2 regions of the Streptomyces sp. NPDC002564 genome follow, and region 1 is predicted to be linked to the other one. Evidence: riboswitches for the same ligand, from Rfam matches in the RefSeq annotation. Region 1 holds a riboswitch; the other holds the start of a gene.
What was found. A riboswitch is a leader RNA that binds a small molecule or an ion and turns the genes downstream of it on or off. The one in region 1 is predicted to bind cobalamin.
Positions count from the first base shown of each region.

Region 1 (4,206 bases):
GGTCAGCAGCGCCGTCGTGCACAGGAGCACGAGCCGGGTGCGGGCGACCCGCACGCCCAGCGTGGCCGCCGCCTCGGGGCCGAACGCGAAGGCGTCGAGCGTACGGGCGTGGGTGAGGCAGACGGCCAGCGCCACGGCGAGCACCGCGGCGCACAGCGACACGTCCGTCCAGCCGATCCCGCTGAGCGAGCCGAGCAGCCAGAACAGCACGCCGCGGGTGGTCTCCGCGTCGCCCGCGGTGAGGACCACGAACGAGGTGAGCGCGGAGAACAGTTGCATGGCGGCGACGCCGGAGAGCACCACCCGGTCGGTGGTGTCGCCGAGGACGTGGCTCAGGAACAGCACCAGTCCGAAGGAGCAGAGCGCGCCCGCGAAGGCGCCCGCGGACACGGACACCGCTCCCCCGCCGACGCCGAGGACGACGACCGCGACGGCCCCGGTGGACGCCCCGGACGAGACGCCGAGGACGAAGGGGTCGGCGAGGGGGTTGCGGAGCAGGGACTGCATGACCGCGCCGCACACGGCGAGGCCCGCGCCGCAGACCGCGGCGAGCAGCGTGCGGGGCATCCGCAGGTTCCAGACGATGCCGTCCCTGATCGGGGTGAGCGGGGTCTCGCCCCAGCCGAGGTGGGCGGCGACGGTCGCCCAGACGTCGGGCACGGAGAGGTCCGCGGGGCCGATGGTGACGGCCGCGGACACCGAGAGGAGGAGGGCGGCGAGGCCGCCCGCCCACAGCAGGCCGAGCCGGAGCCCGTGCCGTGGCCCGGGCCGCGGTTCGTGCTCCGCCGCCGGATCCGGCCCGGTGCCGGCGGTGCCGGGGGCGGTGTCGCGGGAGGCGGCGGAGGTCCCCGTCGCCGTGCCGCCCGGGCCCGCGCTGTCGGCTCCGGCGCCGTCTCGGCTCACGTGACGAGCCCGAACTTCCGCAGTCCGGCCGCCACTTGCTCGATGCCGTCGACCGTGCGGATCGAGGGGTTCATGGCCTGGCCGCTGAGCAGGACGTACCGCTTCTTCTTCACGGCGGTCAGGTTCTTCGTCGCCGGGTTGCTCTCCAGGAACTTGATCTTCGCCCGGGCGCTCTCGGCGGACTGCGACTTGCGGGTGAGGTCGCCGAGGACGAGGACGTCGGGGTCGCGGTCGGCGACGGTCTCCCAGTTGATCTGGGGCCACTCCTCGCGGGTGTCGTCGAAGACGTTCTTCGCGCCGAGTTCACGGGTGATGATGCCGGGGGCGCCGCAGCAGCCCGCCATGTACGGGGCGTCGGAGTTGGCGAACCAGTACAGGAGCGACGCGTCGGAGGCGTCGATGTCGTCGGTGGCCCTGGCGACGCGGCGCTTCATGCCGTCGATCAGCCGCTCGCCGCGCTGTTCGACGTCGAAGACCTTCGCCAGGTCGCGCACCTCGCCGTAGACGGTGTCCATGGTGAGGGTCTTGACGCGCTTGCCGTCGCCGCCGCCGTCGTTGTCCTTGCCCGCGCAGTCGGAGGGCGAGACGTAGACGGGGACGCCGAGCTCGGTGAACTTGGCGCGGTCGGCGACGCCGCCCTTGCCGACCGTGTAGAGGAAGGAGGCGCTGACGAAGTCCGGCTCCTTGGCCAGGACCTTCTCCAGCGACGGGTAGCGGTCGGCGAGGCGCTCGACCTTCGCGTTGTCCTTCGCGAGGTTCTTCAGGACCGGGTCGGTCCAGGTGCCGGTGCCGGCCATCCGGTCGGCGAGGCCGAGCGAGAGCAGGATCTCCGAGGAGCCCTGGTCGAGCGAGACGGCACGCTGCGGCGGGGCCTTGACCTCGGCCTTCTTGCCGCAGGAGGCGACCGTGACCGGATAGCCCGCGGCGCTCCTGCCCGCGCTCTCGGGTGCGGAGCCGTCGCCGCACGCGGTGAGCGTGAGCATTCCGGCGCAGAGCAGGGCGGATATACGGGCTGTCGAGGACACGGGATCCCTTGGATGTCACGGCTCATACGCGGAGCCTGGCCTGCGTCACGTCCTCCGCCGCCCGGTGTGCGGACGGAGGCGCCAGCAGGTCTTCGGACTCGGGGATCGACCGGACGGGGCGCCTTCCCGGGAATCCGTGGACTCCCAGTGGCCGTGGCCCCGCCCGTCCTCCCTCACCGCTGCGCGTCAGTTCCGGATTCGCACCGGATTCCCTGGCCCAGGTGTGGGTTTGACTGGCTTGCGCAAGTTATCACGCGCGCCCGGCCGGGATCGTGCCGCGCGCCCCGCCGGGGCCCGGCCGCCCTCAGCCGGTCGGCGCGGGCCGCGGCTCGCCCGGGTAGGTGCCGAACGACCAGCGGTTTCCCTCCGGGTCCAGGATGCCGAACTCCCGGCTTCCGTAGGGCTTGTCCGCGAGCTCGCCGGTGATCCGCACGCCCGCCGCGGTGAGCCGGGCGTGGAGGGCGTCGACCCGCGCGGTGACGACGTAGGCGCCGGAGGTGCCCGGCGTCCCGCAGATCCCGGCGGCCGCCGCCGGGTCGTACGACCCCAGCATGACGCCGCCGCCCTCGGGCCAGTCGAGCTGGGCGTGGGCGACGCGGTCGCCGTCCGTGTGGACGACGGTGCGCAGGAAGCCGACGGTGCCGACGAGGAAGTCGATCAGCGCGGGGGCGTCCCGCGCCTGGAGGGTGGGCCAGACGGTGGGCGCGGGGGCGCCGGGCCGCGGGGCGTCCCGGGTGCCCTCGTCGGCGGCGGGCGGTCGCGGGGTGCGCGGTGCGTGGCTCTCAGGGGTGCGTGCGGTGGTGTTCATGCCCCCACTCTTCGCCCCCGCTCCCCTCCCTGGCTTGGATATTCCGGCACTCCTCGGCCAGCCAGCCGGTGGGGCTGGCCCCGGTGTACCGGCGGAAGTCGCGGACCAGGTGGGAGTGGTCGCAGTAGCCGGTGTCGGCGGCGACCCGGGCGAGGTCGGGGCGGGCGCCCGCCCCGACGGCGCGGGTCACCGCGGCCCGGGCGTGCTCGAAGCGCATCAGGCGGGCGGCCTGCTTCGGGGTGAGTCCCGTCTCGGCGCGGAACAGCGTGGTCAGCCGGCGCTCGCCGAGCGCGACGTGCCGGGACAGGCCGCCGAGGGTGCCCGCGCCGCGGTGCCGGGCGAGCCACGCCCAGGCCTCGGCGACCTCGGGGCGGACCCGGCCCGCGTCGGCGCCCGCCGCGCGGCGCCGCAGATAGCCGGAGAGCAGGGCGAAGCGGTCCGGCCACCGGTCGAGGGCGCACAGCTGGGCACGGACGTCGTCGGCCCGGCCGCCGAACACGTCGGTGCCGGGGGTCACGAGCGCGCCGGCCAGCGCGGCGGCGGGCAGGCCGAGGAGCGCGCGGGCGGCGAGGGGGTGCACGGCGAGCTGGATGCCGGCCTCGTGCTCGGGCTGGACGACGTAGGCGGGGCTCTGGTGCAGGCCGCCCACGACGATGTCGGTGCGCACCGCGTCCGTGCCGCGCGCCGCCTCGGGCGTCGCGGCGGTGGCGATGGGCCCGTCGAGGGAGAAGATCACCGTCAGCCAGGGCGAGGGCAGGCCCCGGTGCAGGGCGGGCCGCTGCCCCGCGGTGCGGTAGCCGGTCGCGGAGACGACCATGCCGTCGAGCCGGGGCACGGTGCGGACGAACTCACGGGAGCCCATGCGTTCAGTATGCGCGGCGGGGTGCGGGGCCAGTAGGCGCGGCGGGGTGCGGGGCGCGTCTGGGCGTGCGGTGCGGCTACCCGGGTTCCGCCGCCCCATGCCTGCCCGCCACGGTGACTTCGATCATGGGAATCGGCGGCCCCGCCCCATAGCATTGCGCGCCGCTCCGGACGGGGCAGCGGATCGCTCTCAGGGAACGGCAGGGACGTAGAGACATGGCAGTACGGGCAAAGGGCAAGCTGGCCGTCATCGGCACCACGGGCGCGCTGGCCGCCGCCGTCCTCGCGGGCAGCGCGCTGTGGCCGACGAGCGAGGCCACGGCCGCCGACACCTCCGCGGCCGCCTCCCGCGCTCTCTCGCACTGGCCGAAGCCCGTCGCGAAGCAGCTCGGCAAGGTCATCGCGGAGAACGACCACAAGGGCGCGTACGCCGTCTTCGACGCGGACAACACCACGTACCGCAACGACCTGGAGGAGTCGCTGCTGCCCTTCCTGGAGATGAAGGGCGTGCTGACCCGCAAGACGATGGACCCCTCCCTGAAGATCATCCCCTTCAAGGACAAGGCCGGGCACAAGGAGAGCCTCTACAGCTACTACAACCGGCTGTGC
Region 1 covers NZ_JBIARE010000003.1:165,498-169,703, forward strand. The annotation lists gene ACFYXE_RS12320 (FecCD family ABC transporter permease) at 1-738, opposite strand, end outside; gene ACFYXE_RS12325 (ABC transporter substrate-binding protein) at 900-1,886, opposite strand; cobalamin riboswitch at 1,994-2,181, opposite strand; gene ACFYXE_RS12330 (VOC family protein) at 2,233-2,736, opposite strand; gene ACFYXE_RS12335 (helix-turn-helix domain-containing protein) at 2,711-3,598, opposite strand; gene ACFYXE_RS12340 (haloacid dehalogenase-like hydrolase) at 3,814-4,206, shown strand, end outside.

Region 2 (4,206 bases), on a different contig from region 1:
GCGCAGCGCCGGCTCGTCGACCTGGATTACCGAGGTGCCCGCCGCCTCCAGGTCGCCGACCTCGTCCCGCAGGGCGAGCGCGACCTGACGGGCGGTGTCGCCGAGCGGCTGGTCGTCACGGACGAACGACCAGGCGAGCATGGTGACCGGCCCGGTGAGCATGCCCTTGACGGGCCGCCCGGTGAGCGACTGGGCGTATGTCGTCCAGCGCACCGTCATCGGCTCGGGGCGCGAGATGTCCCCGGCGAGGATCGGCGGCCGCACATAGCGGGTGCCGTACGACTGGACCCAGCCGTGCTGCGTCGCCAGGTAGCCGGTGAGCTGCTCGGCGAAGTACTGCACCATGTCGTTGCGCTCGGGCTCGCCGTGCACCAGCACGTCGATGCCCGTCTTCTCCTGGAACGAGATCACCTCCTGGATCTCGGCCTTGATGCGCTCCTCGTACCCCGCGCCGTCGAGCCGCCCGGCGCGCAGGTCGGCGCGGGCGGTGCGCAGTTCGGTGGTCTGCGGGAACGACCCGATGGTCGTGGTCGGCAGCAGCGGAAGGCCGAGGCTGCCGCGCTGGGCGGCGGCCCGCTCGGCGTACGTCTGGGAGCGCCGCGCGTCCGTCTCGGTGACCGCCCCGGTGCGGGCGCGGACGGCCGGGTCGCGGGTGATGGGGGAGCCGGACCGGGACGCCAGGTCGGCGCGGTTCGCGGCGAGCTGGGTGGAGATCGTGTCGGTGCCCCCGGCAAGCCCCCGGGCCAGGGTGACGATCTCCGCGGTCTTCTGGCGGGCGAAGGCCAGCCAGCGCAGGATCTGCGGCTCGATGTCCCGCTCCAGGGCCGCGTCGACGGGGACGTGCAGGAGGGAGCAGGAGGCCGCCACGTCGACCCGGTCGGCGAGACCGAGCAGCGTGCCGAGCGTGCTGAGCGACTTCTCCAGGTCGTTGACCCAGATGTTGCGGCCGTTGACGACACCGGCGACCAGCCGCTTGCCGGGCAGTCCGCCGACGGCGGCGAGCGCGTCCAGGTTGGCGGCGGCCGCCTCCGTGAAGTCGAGGGCGAGACCCTCGACGGGAGCCTTGGCGAGCACCGGCAGGGCGTCGCCGAGCCGGTCGAAGTAGGAGGCGACCAGGATCCTGGGCCGGTCGGTGAGCGCCCCGAGGTCACGGTAGGCGCGCTCGGCGGCGTTCAGCTCGGCCGGCGTGCGGTCCTGGACCAGGGCGGGCTCGTCCAGCTGGATCCACTCGGCGCCCGCCGCGCGCAGATCGGCTAGCACCTCCGCGTACACCGGGAGCAGCCGGTCGAGGAGGGTGAGCGGGTCGAAGTCGGCGGCGACGCCGGGCGCGGGCTTGGCCAGCAGCAGGTAGGTGACCGGGCCGACGAGGACGGGCCGGGCCGTCAGCCCCAGCTCCTGGGCCTCGGTGAACTCGGCGACCTGCTTGGTGGAGTCGGCCCGGAAGACCGTGTCGGGACCCAACTCGGGCACCAGATAGTGGTAGTTGGTGTCGAACCACTTCGTCATCTCCAGCGGCGCCACGTCCTGGGTGCCGCGCGCCATCGCGAAGTAGCCGTCCAGGGCGTCGGCGTCGACCGCGGCGCGGTGGCGCGCGGGGACGGCGCCGACCATCACGGAGGTGTCCAGGACATGGTCGTAGTACGAGAAGTCGCCGGTGGGGACTTCGCCGATGCCCGCGTCGGCGAGCTCGCGCCAGTTCGAGCGGCGGAGTTCGGCGGCGGCCGAGCGGAGGGCGTCGGCGTCCACGCGGCCCTTCCAGTAACCCTCGATCGCCTTCTTCAGTTCGCGGTTCTGGCCCTGACGGGGGTAGCCGTACACGGTGGCCCGTGCTGCCGCGGCTGCGGACTTGCTGGTCACGGAGATCTCCTTCGCGAGATGAATCCCTGAGATCCCGGGGACGGGACGAGAGCGCGAAGGGCGACGGACCGGACGGGAGCACGCCGTCGGCGTGGTCGCTCCGTCCGATGTGTGCGCCGACCCGCCCTCGAGGTCACCGGGATATCCGCGCACGACTGGTGCGGGCGCGGACAGCGGGCAGGTCTTCGGACTCGCGGGCACGTCCTCCGGGGGAGGACACCTAGTGGCCGTCGCTTCCCAGGACCGGACTCCGGTCCCAGTGCGTGTGACGGCGGTCGTTCCCGCTCACCGCTGCGGGGCAGTCCCGGAATCTCACCGGGTTCCCTCTTACGACGCTCCCGTCTGGCGGGCGGGGCGAACCAGCTGCACTGATCACCTTAAGGGCCTGCCCGCCGGTGGTCCCGGTCCGCTCCGGCATTGGGAGGGTGAGCTGGAACACGTGCGCCGCGTGCTTCGCGGGTGCGACGGGCGGGAAGGGCGGGGCGCGACGGGCGGGAAGGCGGCACACTCCGGCCTTCCCGCCCGCCCCTCGCGACCGGCCGCCGGCCCCTCGGTCGGCGGCCGGGCCCGGGCCCCTCAGCCCGGGCCGTCCTGGGTCCCCCGGTGGCTCCTGACGAGGTGGCGCGCACCGGCGTCCGGAGTGAAGAACTGCGGCAACTCCACCGCCAGCGTGCACCGTTCGAAGATGCCCCGCGCCGCGTCGAGGTCCGCCCACGGGTAGGCGGCGCCGAGCGCGGCGAGCTCGTCGTCGAGCAGCCGCAGGACCGTCTCCCGGTCCACGACCCGGTGGCGCAGCCACTGCCAGATCTGCACCCGGGCGATCTCGGCGGTCGCCGCGTCCGCCATCAGCCCGTCGAGGGCGACGGCGCCCTGACCGTGCAGCCACGCGGCGAAGTACCCGAGCGCGACCGCGATGTTCGACCGCACGCCCTCGGGGGTGGGCGGTCCGCCGACACGACGCGTCGACAACAGGTCGGCGGCCGTCACCGCCACGTCGTCCCGGGTCCGGTCGAGCTGGTGCGGCCGCCCGTCGAGGACCGCGTCGAACACCTCCCGGCACAGCGGTACGAGTCCGGGGTGGGCGACCCGGGAGCCGTCGAAGCCGTCCTCGGCCTCCCGCTCCTTGTCCAGCCGGACCGCGGCGAACGCGGCCCGGTCGGCGTCCGGTTCGCCGGACGGCACCTGGGCGGCCGTCCCGCCGATGGCGTGCGCGCCGCGTTTGTGGCAGGTGCGCACGAGGAGTTCGGTAACGGCGTGCAGGAAGGGCGCGGTCGTCGTCAGCCTGGCGCGCTCGGGCAGCAGGAAGTCGGTGCGGTGTCCGAAGGTCTTGATCAGGCTGAACAGGTAGTCGCAGCGGCCCGCGCCGAGTCCGGCGCCGTGCTCGCGGAGCTCGTGGAGGATCTCCTCCATCTGCACGGCGGCGGTGATCGTCTCGATGAGGACGGTGGCGCGGACCGTGCCGCGCGGGATCCCGAGGAGGTCCTGCGCGGCGACGAAGACGTCGTTCCACAGCCGTGCCTCGTACCGGTTCTCCAGCTTCGGCAGGGAGAAGTACGGTCCGCGGCCGGCGTCGATCTGTCGCCGGGCGCAGTGGAAGAAGTACAGGCCGAAGTCGACCAGGGCGGCGGGTACGGGCTCTCCGTCGGCCTCCAGGTGGTCCTCGGTCAGGTGCCAGCCGCGCGGGCGGACCATGAGGGTGGGGAGCCGGTCCGGCTCGGCGAGCCGGTACGGCGTGCCCTCCGGCGTGGTGAAGTCGATGCGGCGCTCGACGGCGTCCAGCAGGTTCAGCTGCCCGCCGACGATGTTGTCCCAGGTGGGAGCGGTGGCGTCCGCGAAGTCCGCCACCCACACCCGCGCCCCGGAGTTGAGCGCGTCGATGGTCGTCCGGCGGTCGGGCGGACCGGCGATCTCCACCCGCCGGTCGGTGAGCCCGGGCGCGGGCGGCGCCACGCGCCAGCCCGGGTCCTCCCGCACGGCGGAGGTGACCATCGGGAAGTCGAGGGGGGCGCCCGCCGCGAGCCGCAGGGCCTGGCGGCGCCGCTCCTTGAGCAGTTCCTTGCGCCGCTCCCCGAAGGCGCCGGCCAGCCGGCCGACGAAGTCCAGTGCGGCGGGCGTGAGGATCTCGTCGTGACGGTGCCCCGAGGGGCCGAGGACGTCGACGCGGTGCGCCAGAGCGCTGCTGGACATCGGATCTCCTGAAAGCGGTGACGGGAGGGGAACGACTCGAGGGGGCGACCGCCGGACCGGGCGGCGCGGCCTAGTGGAACTGCTCGGCCTCCGTGGAGCCCGCCAGCGCCGTCGTGGAGGAGGCCGGGTTGACGGCCGTGGACACGAGGTCGAAGTACCCCG
Region 2 covers NZ_JBIARE010000002.1:815,555-819,760, forward strand. The annotation lists gene metE (5-methyltetrahydropteroyltriglutamate--homocysteine S-methyltransferase) at 1-1,857, opposite strand, end outside; cobalamin riboswitch at 2,016-2,236, opposite strand; gene aceB (malate synthase A) at 2,434-4,044, opposite strand; gene aceA (isocitrate lyase) at 4,115-4,206, opposite strand, start outside.
Region 2: it holds a riboswitch for cobalamin, as region 1 does, so the genes downstream of both, metE (5-methyltetrahydropteroyltriglutamate--homocysteine S-methyltransferase) here and ACFYXE_RS12325 (ABC transporter substrate-binding protein) in region 1, are expected to answer to the same signal.